Regions from separate parts of the Paenibacillus sp. ACRSA genome, predicted to be linked through region 2. Evidence: a T-box and tRNA genes for the amino acid it is inferred to sense, from the RefSeq annotation. Region 2 holds a T-box; the other holds one or more tRNA genes.
What was found. The T-box of region 2 lies ahead of MH215_RS24320 (valine--tRNA ligase). A T-box ahead of a tRNA ligase gene usually reads a tRNA of that ligase, here a tRNA-Val.
Positions count from the first base shown of each region.

Region 1 (10,379 bases), on a different contig from region 2:
CTTGCCCTTGAATACATTGACACCAGCAATCGCGCCAGCCTGTACTTCTGTCAGCGCCTGTTGATAATCTAACACCCGACCTGTTGAAGTTTGAAAGGCAGTTAGATCACCATCTCCATTCTTCTGCACGGCGGTGAAGCTTTCACGAGTTGTCTGATCCATGTTGTCACACTCTCCTTATCTGAACAAGTAGGATTCTGGTTTCAACCTTATCCTGTCCGGAACAGTAGAAAGTATGCATTGGAGAAGAGAAGTATAAGCCGTAAGTATTGATTATAATGCTTTTCTCATGCGAACATGCAGAATACCTGCATCGTAAAAAGGTTCATCCGAAATCACTTCATACCCTAATTTCTCATAGAACTTCTGAGCCTGACATTGTGCATCCAGTAGAGAATACGTTAAGCCTAGTTCACGTGCCCGCTCTTCCATCGCTAACAAAAGCACACGTCCATAACCAAATGAACGGTGGGATTGAAGTACAGCAATACGCTGCATTTTGGCGGTATCCTTGCTGTAATAGAGAAGACGTCCTGTTGCTACCGCTTGTCCATCCGCATACAATAATACATGGTGTGCATCGGGACTAATAACATCATATTGATCAATCTCCAGATCGGCGGGCACCTGTTGTTCGATTACAAAAACCTGATTGCGTATATCCAGAGCTTCTTGGAGCTGAGCCTCTGTTGTTACATAACTAATTTCCGCTGCCAATTCCATTCCTTCTTTCTGCTCTTGCGCGACGTGTAAGAATGCATTATACAAAAAAATGCATTTCCTGTATAGTTAAAGTGGAACATAATGGAAAGGGGTGTTGATGATGGGTATGGTAGGGGTTATGACCATAACACTCTTGTTATCTGCCGGCATGTTTGCTTTATTATATTATGTCACCAAGAAGGCGTATTCTAAGAAGTGGGATGAAGATGAGTAGTTGCGAGTTACACGATTAATGCAGAACTTAAGGTAGAATCTCACTATTTCCCTGCGGAGAATATACGTCCTGAATAACCGATTTGGAATATACATCAAGCCAGACCGGAAGTGCTTCAGTCCCACTTGGGCTCTGTAACTGTTGAAATTGTACAGTATGCTCATCCCGTTCCAAACTGCAGCCAGAAGCTACAATAATGACTAGGGAGGCACCGAGCAGAGCCACTAGTTTGGCAGTAACGTACTGTACGTTGCGTAATTGTATGTGCTTCATAGAGAATCACCTCATTATTCAATTGGGAATCATTCCTTTATTGTTCTCCAATATGGTGGTAATCTAACCACAAAACAATTGACAATGTACGCGGTTACTTGGTATGATACTGTTACTTGATTTACATATATATGTACATGATCTGTTAGCTCAGCTGGGAGAGCACTATCTTGACAGGGTAGGGGTCAGTGGTTCGAGCCCACTACAGATCATAGCTAAAAGCCCTTGGTTATCAAGGGCTTTTTTAATTGTTTGACCGTCAGCAGGAAGATGAAAAATGATTTTGGGGACGAATTGGGAATCACCATCTCATTTCAAATTAAAACATTCTCTCCTACTACGCTCAACTTCACATTTTAGTTCGTAGTCGCCCCAAATCCTTGACCCACTCACGATCTTTCCAGATCTCAGGATTATCAATCACCTGGTCTTCCCCGCGGATCATAGAATCATAGCTATCCTTCCCGCTAGTATACCAATCCACGATAACTAAATTTCCGCGTGAGTTCTGGATGAGAAATTCAGTAGGCTCGGCATAACTTCCCACATCCTTAATGACCTCTGCGTCTATTTTAAGATAGAAAAAGTCACCTTCATCATGAAACTCTGCTTTCTCAACACCTGCTTTAAGACCTGTTACTGTATTATCCGTAAGGTTATTTTGCAGAAATAATTCATGCTGGGAATCAATTTTCGCTTGCATATATTGTTTTAAGTTATCGTTGTCGAAATAAGTGTTCACATCAAATTCCGAGTCATTCCAAGTGGCTTTGTAATACGTTGTCAGAGCAGATACACACATGGCATAAGCCGATTCGAAATCTCGTACAGACAGACTATTCTGATCTAATGCTACAAACGTGGATGGTGTATTCGGAGTGTTCTCGGTAATCGTAGTCGTTTTGTTCTCTGGATTTATAACTTCTTGCTGAACATCTGTAACAGGGCGGACTAACTCTTCGTTATCCTCATTAACATTCGTACATGCACTAAGCATGATTAAAAGTAAAAATAACAAGTAAACTTGCTTCATCTACTCTCCCCCAAACACCAATCATTTGTAAAATGATATATTTATTCCATATTATGTAATCCTATATAGGCTGTCAAATCTGTTACCAACAAATGGGGCTTCCTAACTTTGATCAATATACTTCTCTTTTAAACGAAATACCGCCTTTTTTTAAACCAAAATTAAAGAAAACACAAATTCAACATAAGGTTCTTCTTCTAAACTTAAATCAACATTCAACATAACGTAGAGGAGAGAACATATGAAACATTCCAGATCATTCAAGTCCAAGTTTGCCAAAACCGGGATTACAGGTGCACTTGCCCTCATGTTTGCAGCGTATCCACTTGTGAACACCGATTATGCTATCGCACAGTCGGTATCTGCAACGATCCCAACTACAGGGTTAACGCAAACGATCCAAGACAATGTTAAGCAGCCGCAGGCATCGATTCAATACCACATTCAAGCTAAATTGAACGAGAAGGACATGACCTTGGAGGGTAGTGAGCGAATTACGTATCTCAACACAAGTAAGGATACATTGGAGCAATTGGTTCTTCATACATATGCGGATGCGAACCGCTCAGCATCCACGCAGGCAGACACGTTTGAACAGTCTAATGAGCAGATCAGCCAGAATAGTCCGGATAAAACAGCGCAAGATTTTCTCGGGGGGATCGACATCAAGCAAGTGGCACTGGCGGGAGGTCAAGCTCTGGATTATAAAAATGAAAATCAGGCGTTAACAGTGCAATTGCCAGATCCGATCCAACCAGGGGCATCCGTATCCCTACAAATTGATTTTCACTTGAAGATACCTTATGGATTGCAACGAATATCCTATTACAAGGACATCATCAATGGAGCACATTGGTTCCCTGTCATGTCAGTCTACGATGAAGGTAAACAAGTATGGAATACAGCACCATATAGCCGCACTTTCGAAAGCGATTATTACACCTCATCCGATTTTGACGTGCAACTGAGCGTGCCAGAGGATTATGAGGTAGCAATGCCTGGTGTCATGACAACAAGGGATGGTGCAGAGCAAGGCCGAAAAATCATATCCGCTCAGGCGAACAATACGCGGGAATTTGTTTTGTTTGCCAGCCCGAATTACACAGTGGCCAGCGTTACCCGCAATGGTTTGACGGTTGAATATTATTATTTGGACGACGAGCCTGGGAAGAAAGAAATTGCTGAACAATATATCGATCAGGCTTTCAAAGCTATGAATTTCTTTGGCAAGAAGTATGGACAGTATCCTTATCCAGAATTCCGAATTGTTGAATCGTATGTGGAGAATGTAGCTGTGGAGTATTCAAGACTGATTCAGATGGGACAGATGTCATCGGACTCTTTGCCAGAGAAAGACACCACGTTCATACATGAAATCGCGCATCAGTGGTTTCATGCGTTAATTGGTAATGATTCAGAGAACGAGTCGTTCTTAGATGAGGCGTTTGCTGACTTTTCGATGGTATATTTTCAGGAGAAGCAGGGAGATAAGCTCAACGGCTTTAACGCTTTACGTTTCGATAATGAACCTGTAGACTTAGCGATCGCTTCAACGAATGAAGAGGCAGGAGACATGGCAGGACTGTTGTACTATCAAAAAGGACGCCAAGCCATCTACCAGCTATTCCGCTCTGTCGGCGAAGAGAAATTTGATACTTTTATGCAAGCCTATTTCAAGCGATATGTCTACCAGAATGCGACGATTGATGGACTGCTTCGGACCATTGAAGATGTCTTAGGTAATGAACAGCGCAAGGAGATGGAAACTGCCTTATTACAGCCTAATTTTGTGTTAAAGCCTGAATTTCAGTTATCGCTTGAAGAGAGAACCGCCTATTTTCATGATATTTTTCAATTACAATATCAACAATCCTTAGATCTGGTTTCCGATCTTCCTGTTGAAGTGATGAATCGTCTGATGGCCAAGGTTCTTCAGGATGAGCCATTAACTATTGTCCTCAGTGATCAGCTAAGTAAACAAGCGGATAAGCAGCAAGAGGCGATAATGGGTCAATTAACGGCTTTTTTCAATACAAGTGGTGTGAAATATGATGTGGTGAAAGACCGCGGGGATTTGAAGCAAAAGATGAAGAGTGAGATATCAACAAGCAACTTGATTGTCTTTGGTAACGCGAAGAACAATGGATTCGTGCAAGCATTGAAACCCAGCATTATGGATCGAGCGAAGCAGATTGGTTTTGCTTGGAAAAATATGATGGAACAGCCTCATGCCTCAGGAGCATATATCATTAAACATCCGTATAACCAGAATCGGTTGATGCTGCATTATTTCTGGAATGAGGATCATCTGAGTGAAGAGGCCGCCCAAGCTTACCTGTTACAAATGCAGAACACAATTGGATTTACTAACGACTACTATCAGTACTATGTGATGGATGAGAAAGGTAAAGAGATGGCTGTCAAAAAAGTGAAAAATCCAATTGCGCATTACTTCTCTGAGGAATAACCCTGAAATTTTTGATAAATGACCTAAGATTGACACCAAACTGGGCGAACCCCCATATGATGCACTACATCAGTAAGCACTTGGGGAAATGGGGAATCCAGGATGGCAAAAGCAAAAGGCAAAAAGACGGCTGCATTAAAGAGTGACAAAGTGCGTGTATCCATGAAGCTGGTTACATCGGATGTATGTGAACGCTGTAAAACGCCCTGTACCCGGGGTATGGGCTATGCAGCCAGAATGCGGGTGGATGGAGCAATCGGTAAAGGTGTGCCTTGCATTTTAACCCGTCATACGTCATCTTGAACCCAATAGATGGAAATAACAAGCGACATGTAGCAGCTGCGTATAATAGTGCATTCATAAGAAACATATTATAGAAGCATTTCCTTTTAGGGAGTGCTTCTTTTTGAACGTTCCAAGGCGTGGAAAAAATTCTGGATAAAAAATGAAAAATGATGAAAAACAGCGCAACTTTGTGGCTGAATCTGGAGTATAAATGTACAACACCTAGCAGCGGGGAGGGAATATGACGGGATGAAATGGAAGAGAGTTTTGCTGTGTGTCACGGTTTTTTCCTTGCTCGGCGGATCCTTATTGTTTGCGGATTCAGTGAATGAGAAAATCCGAGTTCTAATTAATGGCAAGGAAGCGGCCGATGGCGGTTATTTAATTGATGGAACGACATATGTACCTGTTAGAGAAGCTGGCGGTATCGCCAGATGGGATAGTAACAACAAGAGAGTCACGGTGATCAAGCCGAATGTACATATTTTTCTGTTCAAAGGAGACACTGTGTTTGGTAACGTCAACGTAGGCAAACTGAAATTTAACGTGTTTTCTCAAGTGGACAGTCTAACAGCAGATGTGGCTGCCGTTAAAGTAACCATTACGAATCCAAATGGTCAGGTGAAAGATATTCAGTCACAGGAGCTTACAACGCAGAAAGACAACTTCTGGTTCCGCACCTATGATTTTACGTATGACTTCAACCGTGCTGGTAAATACCAAGTCGGATTTCATATTAAAGAAAATGCAAACAGTAACTATGTTCTGGTAGCTGAGAAAATCATTACCGCTCTGAACGATTGAACCAAAAATAACCTAGCTGGGTAAATTGACCTGGATTCATGAACATGTTACGATATGCAAGGTTACACTATTACTATTTACAAAGCGAGGTATTTCAATGAGCGATCACACACATGAACACGGCGCTGACTGCGGATGCGGTCACGACCATGACCACGACCACGAGCATGAAGAAGTTCTTCTGACACTAACAGACGAGAACGGAAACGACGTGGAGATGGTTTTGGTGGAGACGTTTGACGTGGAGAACCATGTTTATGCGCTCCTGCTGGAACGTAATAATCCTGAAGCTGACGGCATCATTCTGCGTATGGAAGAAGAAGACGAAGAAATGGTGCTCTACAATATTGAAGACGAAGCCGAGTGGGGCCGTGTTGAAGCGGCGTACAACGAACTCGTTGCAAGCCAAGAATAGTCATTCTTTCGGAATAATAACAAGACTCCTTGATATCAAGGGGTCTTGTTGTTTTGTTTGTTCTTTTGCACAAAAAAAAGAACCAGGCGGGCAAGCCTGGCTCTTGGTCTAAGCATTTATATATGACTGCAGCAAGATCTTCTAGAAGATCGCATCTGCTTCCACGATTACTTTTACATTCGTCACGCTTCGGTCTTCAGGGCCTTTAACGGGCAATCCAACCTCAACATGGTCGATAATGTAGTCAATATTCTCTTGAGTAATGACTTCACCTGGAAGTAGAATTGGAATGCCTGGTGGGTATACATAGATAAACTCCGAGATAATACGTCCTGCAGATTCTCTGAAAGGAATGACTTCCGTATCTCCGTAGAAAGCATCACGCGGCGTGAGCATCAATTGCGGAATATCTGGAACTTTAACAACAAGCTCATGAGCTGGATTAACCTGATAATAGGTTCTGGACAGATCCTGCAAGGCATTGAGTAAGATTCCTACAGAGTCGTCTGTATCACCTGGCGTCACAAGGCACAGAATATTGTACATATCACTGAGTTCGACCTCAATGTTGTAATGTTCACGTAACCAGTTTTCCGTTTCGTAACCTGTAATACCCAGGTGGCGAACATGAATCGTAACTTTGGTTGGATCATAATTAAACGTCGCTTCCGTACCCAGCAGTTCCTTGCCGAAGCAATACAATCCATCGATATCATTAATGGTTCGTCTGGCGAATTCAGCCAAGTCAATTGCTTTCTGTGCAATCTCATGACCATGCAGAGCCAGATTGCGTCTAGATGTATCAAGTGAAGCAAGCAAAATGTATGAAGTTGATGTCGATGTGAGCAGGCTCAGGATTGTCTGTACACGCTGTGGATTCACGAATCCATTCTTCGTATTCAGATTGAGTACGGAACTCTGTGTCATGGAACCACCGAGCTTGTGGACACTTGTTGCAGCCATATCAGCTCCTGCTGCCATTGCAGACAAGGGAAGATCCTCATGAAAATGAATAAGCACGCCATGTGCCTCGTCTACAAGGACAGGAACCTGGTAGCTGTGTGCCAGCTCAACGATTGATTTTAGATCTGTACATACGCCGTAGTAGGTTGGATTAATGACGAGTAACGCCTTAGCATCCGGATGGCGCTCAAGAGCGCGACGTATGGATTGAATCGTTACTCCGTGATCGATACCAAGATTCACATCTTGTGCAGGAGAAACGAAGACAGGTTTCGCGCCTGAGAAAATGATGGCAGACAGTACCGATTTGTGCACATTACGGGGCACAATAATTTTGTCGCCAGGTCCGCAGACCGATAGAATCATCGTCATAATCGCACTGCTTGTACCTTGTACACTAAAATAGGTATAATCTGCTCCGAAGGCATCGGCAGCCAGCATCTGAGCTTCCTGGATCACACCTGTCGGCTGATGCAGGTCATCCAGTGGTGCGATGTTGATTAAATCTATGGAGAAGGCATTATCGCCAATAAATTCACGGAATTCGGTATCCGCTCCCAATCCTTTTTTATGTCCCGGAATATGAAACTGTACCGGATTGAGTGCCGCATGGTTTTTTAAAGCGGTAAACAGCGGCGTACGGTGGTGATTCATCAGTGCTGTCACAACCCTTCCTAATAAAATTGGTAAGCAAAGATGAGTATAGCAAATTAAGAACCGAATGCAAGCGGTATGAGCGACAAATTTTTGAATTGCCGAGATTTGGTCACATTCCCCGCGGTTACACTAAGGTTAAGGGAAGGGCAATGAAGCGTCGAAAGGAGAAAAAAGAATGCAAACCAACACGAAACCTGCCAAAATTTTGCGGTCACCTTTTTTTATCGCAATGTGGCTGACGCTTTTCTTAGTCGAAATTATCAAAGGAGCCTTGCTGGTCGCTGTTTTACCTGTGTATATGGACAACATTTTGGGATTGTCAGCAGGTGTGATTGGTGTAGCATTTGCCCTTCAATATTTAGGTGACAACCTATTCCGAGCGCCCTCGGGCTGGGCAGCTGAACGAATTGGGTTTCGTGCAACGATGGTGACTGCTTTAATCTGTACGTTGATTGCGGTCATTATGATTATATTTTTCAAAAGTGCCTTCGGTCTGGCTATGGCTTGTCTCGTTCTGGGCATAGGTACTTCACCTCTCTGGCCTTGTGCCATGACAGGTGTGACGGCGATGTCAGGCCCACAGAACAAAAATGGAACAGCGATGGGTGCACTGGAGATGGCCGCTCTTGGAGGAACAGGGCTTGGACCTGTCGGTATGAACTGGATGCTGGAACGTACTCATCATGATTACCGTATGGTGTTTTTAGTGTTAATGGGTTGTGCCATTCTCGTCATTCTGGTTGCCTTAATTTTGCCAGGACGTGTCGTTGTGGAAGGGGAGCATGCGCATGCAGAGGCAACAAGCACGCCTGTACCTTATCCACCTAAGCCTAACCTGCTTACACCGTTTATTAAGCTCAAAAGAAGCATTCAAGCCACCTTACAGCGTGTGCGAAGTACACTAAATGTGAACCCGCTCGTATATCCTGCATTGTTCATGCAATCGTTCGTTATTGGGTTACTCAGTCCAGTCATTACACTTTATACGCGTACCGATCTGCATATCTCACCCAATCTCTACAGCTTGTTACTAATTGCGGGTGGAGGCATTACCGTGATTGCATTGCTGCCCGTAGGGAAAATGGTGGATCGGTTTGGAACATCCGTGTTTTTGCACATCGGTTTTTTGATGGCGTCCGCAAGTTTGTTCGCGTTCGCTTCTATTACCGCCATCCCGGTGGTCTTTGGAATTGTAATGCTCGTTGGGGTTAGTTACGCTATGATTTTGCCGGCGTGGAACACGTTCGTAGCCACACTTATTCCCAAAGGAGAACGGGGCGCCATTTGGGGCTTTTTCCTTACATTACAGGGGTCGGGCATGGTGGTTGGACCGATCGTCTCCGGGTTGTTGTGGGATCATATCAGCCACCCAGCACCGTTTATCGGTAGCGCGATTGTGATGGCTGGACTTGCGATAGTGCATTTTATATTGTCGCGCAATCCATATCGTACAGCACCTGCCAAATAGCGTATCTTAATGAATAAAGGGTTCAATGCAAAAAAAAGGGAGTGTCGTCAACCAGATCGGTTGTGACATTCCCTTTGTTATTATTTAGAAAGACATTCTGTATAACGGTAGTAACGTTTTGAAGGTGGAACGAATCGTTTTGAGTAAATGTTCCCCATCTGCAGCAAGTGGATCATCTCGCTCAATACGAAGACCACACATAACCTCAGCTTTTTTAACCGTCTTAAGCTTAGTGATGATCTTGTCATAATCCTCAGACTTCATATCCTTATGAAATGTACCCTGTGGATCCATATGATCCATCGACCAATAGAACTCTCCAGGCAGATTGCGGCGCACCTCATCCAACTCACGCTCCAGTGCTTCTGCAAACGTAATTTTGTTCGGACTTTCGTAGATGACAGCGAAAATGACAAACATATGTGTATCGAACATGCCCACCTCAAAGTGAGGCAGTGCTTTATATCCCCGTTTGGAAGATCCCCAGGCAACCCATGTATCTATGGGAGGATTAACGGTACGACGTGCGTGTTTGGCGACATGCACAAACATCTCTTCCCCGCACAATTCAGTGAGGTAAGGTGCTAGCTCTGCACCAAGTGCTTCTAGCTTCGGACGAACTCGTTCAATCAGCATCTCCATACGTGGCTCTAGCCCAGGAACTTGAAATACATCAAAATCGCGACTGTTAAAACCGGAAAAATTCATCTGTATTCCTCCATTTCGCGTCTATTATATCATGAAAATCAGGGGGCTTGCCCCTGTGCGCTTGCGGAAAGGTTCGATCACTGGGTTGATTCAGTGAAAAATAGTCAAATAACCAAGTACCCTTACATAAAATGAAGTATAAAATAGGGTAAGCCGATGTAGAAGAAGCGATGTAAGAAGCGAACCGGTGTAGATCCGGTACAGATGGAGGGGAGTGCCGTGAATAAGAGTTATGAAGTTGAATATTGCAATCTGGAGCTGCGGTTCAACCGTCGGCATATCCAAAATTTGATCAAAGACCTTATTCGTGAGGGCTATTCACTATATTGGAGCGAGGACGAATCCTTCTTTATCTTGTCAGTCCGTACT
Region 1 covers NZ_JAKRNP010000001.1:522,696-533,074, reverse strand. The annotation lists gene MH215_RS02470 (DUF3892 domain-containing protein) at 1-162, opposite strand, end outside; gene MH215_RS02465 (GNAT family N-acetyltransferase) at 274-717, opposite strand; gene MH215_RS02460 (hypothetical protein) at 965-1,210, opposite strand; tRNA gene MH215_RS02455 (tRNA-Val) at 1,350-1,422, shown strand; gene MH215_RS02450 (hypothetical protein) at 1,560-2,243, opposite strand; gene MH215_RS02445 (M1 family metallopeptidase) at 2,485-4,710, shown strand; gene MH215_RS02440 (hypothetical protein) at 4,813-5,013, shown strand; gene MH215_RS02435 (hypothetical protein) at 5,245-5,799, shown strand; gene MH215_RS02430 (DUF1292 domain-containing protein) at 5,897-6,214, shown strand; gene MH215_RS02425 (aminotransferase class I/II-fold pyridoxal phosphate-dependent enzyme) at 6,356-7,831, opposite strand; gene MH215_RS02420 (MFS transporter) at 8,010-9,302, shown strand; gene MH215_RS02415 (YktB family protein) at 9,387-10,010, opposite strand; gene MH215_RS02410 (hypothetical protein) at 10,230-10,379, shown strand, end outside.
Region 1: it has a tRNA-Val gene. The T-box ahead of MH215_RS24320 (valine--tRNA ligase) is inferred to sense a tRNA for this amino acid. The anticodon was not compared.

Region 2 (10,379 bases):
AGTCATTGGTGGTGGACTGCCTGTAGGTGCATATGGCGGCCGACGTGATCTAATGGAGCAAATGGCACCATCAGGACCGATCTATCAAGCAGGTACACTTAGCGGTAATCCGCTCGCAATGGCGGCAGGATATACAACCCTCAAGCTGCTGTCACCGGAAGTCTATGATCGTTTGGAGCTGCTATCCGCTCGCTTGCAGGCTGGGTTCGAGAAGAATGCAGCAGAAGCAGGTGTGGCAGTAACGATTAACCGAGTTGGTTCGATGGTATGCCCATTCTTTAGTAGCGTACCAGTAACCAATTATGATATTGCTAAAGAAAGCAATCTGGATCAGTTCCGTCGTTACTTTGCTGCAATGGTTGATCAGGGTGTGAGTGTAGCTCCATCTCAGTATGAAGGAATGTTCGTCTCTGGTGTGCATACAGAGCAGGACATCGACGATACGATCGAAGCTAACCGTAAGGCTCTCTTATCTTTATGAGTATCAAAAGTTGGAAACGCCGCGGGGATTGGCTTGAACTGATGCCTGGTAAAGTGGTGACGGGTAGTTCGGACAAGCAGATGGCCGTAGAGCAATGGCTGCAATCTGAACTCCAGCTCCCAGAGAAAATGCTACGTCAGTTACAAGCGAATCAGGGCATACAACTTGCAGGGGACCGGCTTCGGCTGGCCCTTTTTGCATCTCGCCCAATTGATGTTGAACCACGCTGGGCGGAGATTGATGTGTTATATGAGGATGACTTCTGTCTGGTTGTGCACAAACCTGCCGGAATGAAGCTGCACCCGGATGGGAGCCGAGTAGACACTGCAATTACACTGGATCATGCGGTTGCTTCGTATTATGAGATGAGCGGCATTCAGGCAAGCGTACGTCATGTGCACCGATTAGATGTAGATACAACCGGCCCTGTGTTATATGCCAAAAATGCTTTTGCCCTTGCCAAACTGGATGGAGCGATGCGCAGTAAGGAGATTGGACGCCATTACGTGGCGATTGCTGGGGGACAAGTACCCGATACGTTACAGCTGATTAATGCGCCCATTGGCAAGGACAGACATCATAAGCAACGAAGACGTGTCTCTCCAAATGGACAGGAGGCGATCACTCACATTCAGCTTGTAGAAGTCTTTCCAAAAGCAACCTTAGTTCGACTTACGCTGGATACTGGGCGCACACATCAGATCCGGGTTCATATGGGATATGCGGGACATGCCCTAATTGGAGATGAATTGTATGGGGGTACACCGGATCGCATTGGACGTCAAGCTCTGCATGGAGAGCTATTAGTGTTCAAGCACCCTCTTACCGGAGCGGTAATTGAGGTCGCTGATCCTTGGCCCGATGATTTTAAACAACTGATCGATCGAGTAAGTAGATAGTGCGTGTTCAAAACATCCTTCGTAATCAAAAGCGGACTTTTTGAACAACCTCTAATAGGTAATAAATACAGAAGGTTTGAACAAAGGTGGCATGCTCATCTCATCCATGGCATATAGATTGGGTAACGAAGGATTTAGACCATGGATCAGTCCCATGAGAAGGATCATGGTGAACATATGCCGAAAGGAGGACGCCACCTTTGTTGAATCAACCTTATGGTTTACGGTTCGATATTTATGAGCGCGTTCATTTGTCTGAGGGAGTCCCTGCAATTGAAGAGTTGGAGGAAATTGAGTTATACCCGCGTATTCAAGTCATCGGTCAGGATGATCATGCTACATTGCGAGGCCATCTTCTACTCACAGGTACGTACCGCGGCGAGGAGACAGCTTCAGAAGAGCTTAAGCATTTTATTCCTGTTGAAATCACGGTACCCTTGAATCGAGTAAGATCCATTGAGGACATTTCTATTGAAATTGAAAATTTTGATGTCGACTTGTTATCGAATCGCAGTCTGAACATTACAGGAGTTCTATCTCTTCGAGGTATTGAAGGTTTTCCAGTCGAAGAACCCCAAGTATGGACAGCCGATGAGTTTACGGTCGTACACTCGCCAGATCAGCAGCAGGGTCAGCGTTCCACAGATTCAGAATTAGAGCAGGAAAATAACCTGAACACCTTTGCACAAGAATACTTGCTGCAGCGAAGTGAAGAGGAAGGACTTATCGAGTCAGCAAATGCTGCATTGGATGGTCAGTTCGAGGCTGATTCACAACAAGCAGCGGATGAGCCTATTCGCAGCGAAGATGCGGAGCAACCAGAGCTATTATCCCAGTCCTTCACGGAACCTACCTATGCAGAGCAACCGGAAGCCGAGGATCAAGCGTACAGACCTAACGCTGTGGACGAGGCGTATACCTCTTTCATTTTCCAAGGAGAGGAACCGGCTCATAATGAAGTCGCTGACACGCCATCACCGGTATCTTCCTTTTTGGCCGAAACTGCGGATCGCCTAGCCTCTTATCCTGAATCAGAGCCCTTAGTGCCGCTGGCTGAAGAACCATCGTCTGTTTGGTCCGAGCCTTCTGTGGAGACCCTACATACGAATGCTGGATCAGACCAGTCAACAGCCCAAGAAGAGACGCCTAATGTGTGGCATTTTGAATCTGCTCGATCGATTCCTCAACAGGAGGATCCCCCAGTTGCCGAAGCTCCGGAGAACTGGCAGGAAGCGTTTGCCCCTTCTGAATTAGAAACGGCAGGAGCAGATCGGCCCTTACAGGAGACTTCGGATGCAGAAGGAATTGCTCAACAAAGTGCGCTTATCCCTGAACCTGTAGCTGAGACGGAAGACAAGCCGGAGCTCAAAGTGGCTTTTGGTAGCAAAAAAGAATCCTCTCTAAGAGAGGAAAGTGGAGTGGGTATATCCTCCTTGTTATCCTCTGGCAGAGCCGTACGTGAGGCAGATGCAGATCGCGAAGATGAAGCGGCCACAGATGCAGTGCCAGTCGAGGCTTATTCGTCTGATGACGGACAGTGGAAGAATCTATTCCTTGGTACAATTGTGGAACAGACCCCATTCCGTAAAGTGAAATTATGCATTGTTCAGCGAGAAGAGACGCTGGATACGATTGCAGATCGGTACCAGTTAAGCACCCGGGAGCTTCAGCTCTATAATCGCTTATCCGAGCAGGTTGTTGAAGAAGGGCAGATCTTATATATACCGTAACCGAAATTCATGAGTAAACTTCACCCGTTATCTCTAGGGATGGCGGGTTTTTTGCGATTTTTTTTGAAAAAGCGAAATGTTATGCTCGTTTGTATTCTCAAGCGGGTTTCATTGACGACGTCTTAGTGGCTAAGTTTAGTGGCTAAGTATGCATGGGGTTGCCTTATTCCGCTGTTACCAGGTTGACTATCGCGCATGGTCAGGGTATGATGTGTTTAGGTTTTTTGAAGAATAACTTGGATCGGGAGTAGTAGACAGGATGACCTTTCAGAGAGTGGGATTGTATCGCTGAGAAATTCCGCAGGAACCAACTGTTCGAAGTCGCCCGGGAGTTGCCTATTTGAATTCACGGAATGATCTGATGGATGATTTCATTGTGAGGTAGGATAGGCCGGTAGCAGCCGTTATCTGCTTGAAGTGTCACGTGTACCCGTAAGGGAGATCTGTATTTTTTGGTCTGCGTGAAACAAAGGTGGTACCGCGAAAGCTAACCTTTCGTCCTTTGATGGATGAAAGGTTTTTTTGTTTTTTGGCGATGATGATTAAGTAACGGAGGAATGACACATGTCTGAACAAAAAAATTCAGCTACACCTGAAATGCCAACAACCTATGATCCAAAAGCTGCCGAGCAGAAATGGTACTCCTTTTGGACGGAACGTGGATATTTCAAGGCAGGACAACGTAAGGACGCTGAGCCTTTTACCATTGTAATCCCACCACCTAACGTAACAGGGATGCTGCACATTGGGCATGCACTTGACTTTACATTACAGGATATTCTGATCCGTACCAAACGGATGCAAGGGTATGATGCGCTATGGTTGCCGGGTTCAGACCACGCAGGTATTGCTACACAAACCAAAGTTGAGCAGAAGCTACGTGAAGAAGGTCTAACTCGTTATGACCTTGGACGCGAGAAGTTTTTGGATAAAGTATGGGACTGGAAAGATCAGTATGCAACAACAATTCGTCAGCAATGGGGTAAAATGGGGCTTTCTCTCGATTATTCACGTGAGCGTTTTACGTTGGATGAAGGGTTGTCTCAAGCTGTACGTAAAGTCTTTGTTCAATTGTACGAGAAAGGTCTCATTTACAGAGGCAAACGTATTATCAACTGGGATCCAGTAAACCGGACAGCCTTGTCCGATATTGAAGTTGAGTACAAAGAAGTACAGGGTCACTTGTATCATCTGCGTTATCCACTCAAAGACGGAAGTGGTTACGTTACCGTAGCAACAACACGTCCTGAAACGATGCTTGGCGATACAGCGGTTGCTGTCCATCCAAAAGATGAGCGTTATGCAGATATGATTGGCAAAATGCTCGTATTGCCTATTATCGGACGCGAAATTCCGATTGTTGCCGATGATTATGTGGATAAAGAGTTCGGGAGTGGTGCGGTTAAAATCACGCCTGCTCATGATCCGAATGACTTTGAAGTAGGTCAGCGTCATAATCTGCCTCAGATCACGGTAATGGATGAGACCGGTACGATGAATGAAGAGGCTGGCAAATATCAAGGACTTGATCGCAGCGACTGCCGTAAGCAGATTGTAGCGGATCTGAAGGAACTCGGTGTACTGATTAACATCGAGGATCATACACACCAAGTTGGACATAGCGAACGGACTGGAGCTGTAGTTGAGCCATATTTGTCCACGCAATGGTTCGTAGAGATGAAACCTCTTGCAGAAAGAGCCATTCAGAAGCAAAAAGGTGGAGATGGCGTAAACTTCGTCCCAGACCGCTTTGAGAAAACATATCTCAACTGGATCGAAAATGTTCGCGATTGGTGTATTTCTCGTCAGTTGTGGTGGGGACATCGTATCCCTGCTTGGTATGACGAAGAGACAGGTGAAATCATCGTATCTGCAGAAGATCCAACGACATTACCTGAAAATGCTGGACGTAAGCTTAGACAAGATGAGGACGTATTGGATACATGGTTCAGTTCTGCTCTATGGCCGTTCTCTACACTTGGATGGCCGGAAGAGACAGAAGATCTGCAACGTTATTACCCAACAAGTGTACTTGTAACGGGTTATGACATTATCTACTTCTGGGTATCACGTATGATCTTTACAGCATTGGAGTTCACGGATGAAGTTCCGTTTAAGGATGTCTTGATGCATGGTCTTGTTCGTGATGCAGATGGACGCAAAATGTCCAAATCACTGGGCAACGGTGTAGATCCGCTTGATGTTATCGAAAAATATGGCGCGGATGCGATGCGTTATATGATCTCAACAAGCAGCACGCCAGGTCAGGATTTACGTTTCCGCTGGGAGCGTGTAGAGCAGGCGCGTAACTTTGCGAACAAAATCTGGAACGCTTCTCGTTTCGCTCTGATGAATTTAGAAGGGTTCACGTTCGAAGATCGCGACATCTCTGGAGAGCTTGGAACAGCAGACTATTGGATTTTGCACCGTCTGAACGAAACTTCCCGAGATATTACGCGTCTAATCGAAGCATACGAATTTGGGGAAACAGGCCGTTTGCTGTATAACTTCATCTGGGATGATCTCTGTGACTGGTATATTGAGTTTGCCAAACTGTCATTCTACGGCGAGGATCCTGTGGCGAAGAAAAAAACACAATCCGTATTGGCTTATGTGCTCGATCAGACAATGCGCTTGATTCATCCGTTTATGCCGTATATCTCCGAGGAAATTTGGCAGCATCTACCCCATGAAGGCGAGACCATCACACTGGCTGCTTGGCCGGTATATGATCCAGCTTTGGAAAATCCGGAAGCCGTTGCAGAGATGAATCTGTTGATGGATACGATTCGTGCCGTTCGTAACATTCGCGCTGAAGTGAACGTGCCAATGAGTAAGAAGATTGAGTTGATGGTGAAAGCGAACAGCCCAGAGGCGTATAGCATCATTGAGCGCAATAGCCACTACATCCAACGATTCTGTAATACGTCCGAGTTCGACAGTGGGCTTGATCTCAATTCACCGGATAAAGCAATGACTGCTGTCATTACAGGTGCTGAGTTGTATTTGCCGCTGGCAGGACTTATTGATATTGAGCAGGAAGTGGCTCGCCTAGAAAAAGAGTTACAGAACCTTGAAGGCGAAGTACTCCGTGTAGAGAAAAAGCTGGCAAACGAAGGATTTGTTGCTAAGGCTCCGGCCAAGGTTATCGAAGAAGAGCGTGCCAAACAAGCGGATTACTCGGATAAACGGGATAAAGTTATTGCCCGGATCAAGGAACTGAAAGGTTAAGAATATCTGGGTCGGGTGGACATGAATGACGCCATCCGGCCGCTTTTTTCAATCAAACTCATGACCGAAGGTGAAGCAGATGACTGAACTTAATGAGACAGGTGTGAATACGCCTTTACGAACGTATAACGAGGCTGTGGACTGGATTAATGGTCTTATTCCTTTTGGAATCAGACCCGGACTGGAACGAATCATAGAATTGATGTCCCGGCTCGGTAATCCACATCAACGTCTTAAATTTATTCATGTCGCGGGAACGAACGGCAAAGGTTCGACTTGCGCTTTTTTGACGTCAGTTCTTCTTCAGGCGGGATATGATGTTGGCACATTTACATCGCCGTATATTACGAAGTTTACGAACCGTTTCCAGTATAACGGGGAAGATATTCCTGAAGAGACATTGTTGAAATTGTCTAATCGATTACATCCTTTGGTGCATGATATGGCAGCTACCGAGCTTGGTTCACCTACGATGTTTGAGGTGTCGACGGCACTGGCCCTCCTTTACTACGCGGAAGAGTGTTACCCCGATGTTGTAGTATGGGAAACTGGGCTGGGGGGAAGGATGGACGTAACGAATATTGTTACACCTGTCGTATCGATCATCACTAACATTGGTATGGATCATACAGATGTACTCGGCGATACCATTGAAATGATTGCAAGCGAGAAGGCGGGGATCATTAAACCGGGTGTACCGGTCGTTACTCTCGCAACTCAACCTGAAGCAGTGAAGGTGATTGAGGAGACGGCAGAGCGACTTCGATCAACCGTATACTTGGCTGGTAGACAGTTTACTTATCATAGGCTGGATAGCGACGAGAAGGGTCAATCTTTTCATTTTGCAGGACCTTTCCGTGAGTTGGACGTTCGTATTCGTATGCAAGGTGTACATCAATGTGACAATGCAGCGGGTGCGCTTATGGTACTTGAATTGCTACGCCAGTACATGGCATTTATGTTGGATGAAGAAGATATTCTACTTGGAATGGAGCATGCCTTCTGGGCAGGGCGGTTCGAGAAAGTCATCGACGAACCCCGAATTGTTCTGGACGGAGCACATAATCCTGAAGGCGCTGAATCCCTAGCCAAGAGCATTATCGACGTATATCCCCACAACAAGTTAAATTTGATGATGGGTATGCTGGCGAATAAGCATCACGAAGCGTATTTGCAGCATATACTGCCACTAGTGGATACGCTGATCCTGACCGAACCAGATTTCCGACGCAAAATGGATGCAGCCGATCTGCTGCAGATTGTCGAACAAGTACGTCCTGCCATTGCGAAGCCGGAGCTGGAAATCATCGTCGAGCCTGAATGGGCGAAGGCACTTGATCTATTGAAGTCACGGACGGAAGCGGAGGATCTGGGGGTAGTGTCTGGTACACTGTATTTAATTGCAGATGTGCGAGCAGCCCTTTTGCATCAAACCGATTCTGAAAAAGGTTGGTGAAAGTTTTGTTAAATACATCGGAACACGTTCATTTTATAGGAATTGGCGGATATGGTATGAGTGCCATCGCCAGAGTTATGCTTGAGATGGGATACACCGTTACCGGATCGGATGTCGCTTCACAGGAGTTGACCGAGAAGTTGGCAGCCAAAGGAGCGAAAATATATATCGGACATACGGCGGAGCACGTCAACGGCGCAGACTTGGTTGTGTACTCAACGGCAGCTCCGGCTGACAATGTGGAACGGGTTGCGGCAGAGCAGCTCAATATCCCGATTCTGCACAGAGCTCAGATGCTTGCGCGTCTGTTGAACGAGCGTAAGGGAGTAGCTGTTGCTGGGGCACACGGTAAAACAACAACCTCGTCCATGATTGCCCTTGTTATGGAAAAATGTGATACAGACCCAACGTATATTATCGGTGGGGAGATCATGAATGTGGGCACCAACGCGAAGGCTGGTCAAGGCGACTGGGTCGTTGCTGAAGCCGATGAGAGTGATGGTTCATTTTTGCAATATCATCCTTGGCTCGGTATTGTGACCAACATTGAAGCTGACCATTTGGAGAACTACAACAGCGACTTTGAGGAACTCAAAAAAGCGTATGTGCAGTTTCTGAGCCAGATTCGTCCAGAAGGCACGGCGATTGTATGTGCTGACGATGAGAATGTGCAAGCCATTCTTCCGGCATTGAAGTCACGTGTTACAACGTATGGTATTGATCAGGCTGCAGATTATACAGCAACAGATATCGTGCTTGGTGATCGCCGCATTTCATTCACAATGAATCATCAAGGTGCAGCAATGGGGACCGTCGAGCTGTCTGTGCCGGGTAAACATAACGTTTATAATGCGATGGCTACAGTTATTACTTGTCTGGAAGCAGGTATTCCATTCGAGCAAATTACAGCGGCGATTATTCAGTTTCATGGAGCCAAACGCAGATTCCAGGTGCTGGGTGAAGCACGTGATATGTTGATTATCGACGATTATGCTCATCATCCAACGGAAATTGAAGCGACCATTAGTGCAGCCAAAGCGACAGGGAAACGGATTATTGCCGTATTCCAACCGCAGCGTTACACACGGACGTTCTTCTTGCTGGATGCGTTCAGTCGTGCTTTTGCCGAAGCGGATGAAGTGCTGATTACAGACATTTATTCGCCTGCTGGTGAAAAAGAAATCGAAGGTGTTCATTCTGCGAAATTGGTAGAATTGATTGTTCAGAACAGCAATGCTTCTGCGCGATATCTTCCAACAAAGGAAGAGGTTGTGGCTGATCTGCAGCACCGTTTACAACCAGGAGATCTTGTACTTACAATGGGTGCAGGGGATATTTGGAAGGTTGGCGACACGTTGGCCAAATCTTTGAAATAGCTCATTTGTACTCAGAGAACCGGAAATATATTTGTCATGCAAGCCGTCTGTCTTCTTCGTGAAGCAGGCGGTTTTTTCATTTAAGAGGTTCTAAACTGCCTGTTCAATGCATATAGCTGTAATACATGCTTGTTCAAAAAGACCGGTTTTCATGGTCGTAAAGGTAAGATGATTTTTTTGAGCAACCTCTATTATGGGACAAAGGAGAGGGTTCGGGGTGAGTAATGCTAGAATGACGTTTCGTTTTGGGGATAAGGAGTCGGACAAGCCTGTAAACAAAGGACAGTCAGTGGTAGGGGAGCCTTTTATGTTAAAAGAGGAGATCCCACAGAACCAAGAGCCTTTGCATATAGCAAAAACACCAGCATGGGAACCAGAAGATATCCCTGTAGATTGGGGTGAGACGGTTCTAACTAGCATGGGCCCATCCGAGCCCGATTCTGATTTTCGTTCCAATCCCAAAAGAGGACAAGATAACAAGCCTAATGCCACAGAGTCTCCTTATGCCCATTCAGAACCATATGATTACCTGCATGAAGATGATGACCAAGCATCTTCAAGGAACAACCCAGAATATACAGACCATGACTGGTTAGCAACCCATGATCAGTATTCGTATAAGCGCAATCGTCCTCCAAGAGGTTGGAAAATGATTGGATCAGTGACGGGTGCTCTAGTCACCGGCGCGCTCTTTGGAATGGTGATCCTGTCCTTTTTTAATAAAGATGGCACGGACTCCATTGTAAACTTACCAGGGAATCAGACGGTGTCTACCGTGGAGGAACAAGAAATAACAGCAGCGGCAGGAGAAGCGAATCAGGCGGCAATGACCGGAGGCAATTATTATGCTCTGCAATATGGCGTCTTCAGTTCACCTGAACGTGCGGAACAAGCCAAGCTTGAGTTGGCTCAGGTAGGGATAGCTGCAGGTACTGATCCAGAGGATGGGAATCGGGTGTATGCAGGTATCTCTGCGGATCGTGAAGAAGCCAAATTGTTAAGCTCAAGGTTGAAGGCTGAGGGCGTTGAATTGTATGTCAAAGAAATCGCAGTGCCTGCCATTAATTTATCTGCATGGGGTGGATTAGAAAAGGATGTGGAGAATCTTTTTGCGAGTAGCTCCGTACTGGTAGATCAGTTATCCACGCTCTCGATTAATCAACTTGGACAAGTCACACCTCAGGCGGTTCCTACTGAAACGATGAG
Region 2 covers NZ_JAKRNP010000012.1:21,769-32,147, reverse strand. The annotation lists gene hemL (glutamate-1-semialdehyde 2,1-aminomutase) at 1-481, shown strand, start outside; gene MH215_RS24330 (RluA family pseudouridine synthase) at 478-1,380, shown strand; gene MH215_RS24325 (LysM peptidoglycan-binding domain-containing protein) at 1,581-3,110, shown strand; T-box leader at 3,339-3,616, shown strand; gene MH215_RS24320 (valine--tRNA ligase) at 3,675-6,341, shown strand; gene MH215_RS24315 (bifunctional folylpolyglutamate synthase/dihydrofolate synthase) at 6,421-7,797, shown strand; gene murC (UDP-N-acetylmuramate--L-alanine ligase) at 7,854-9,173, shown strand; gene MH215_RS29290 (SPOR domain-containing protein) at 9,391-10,379, shown strand, end outside.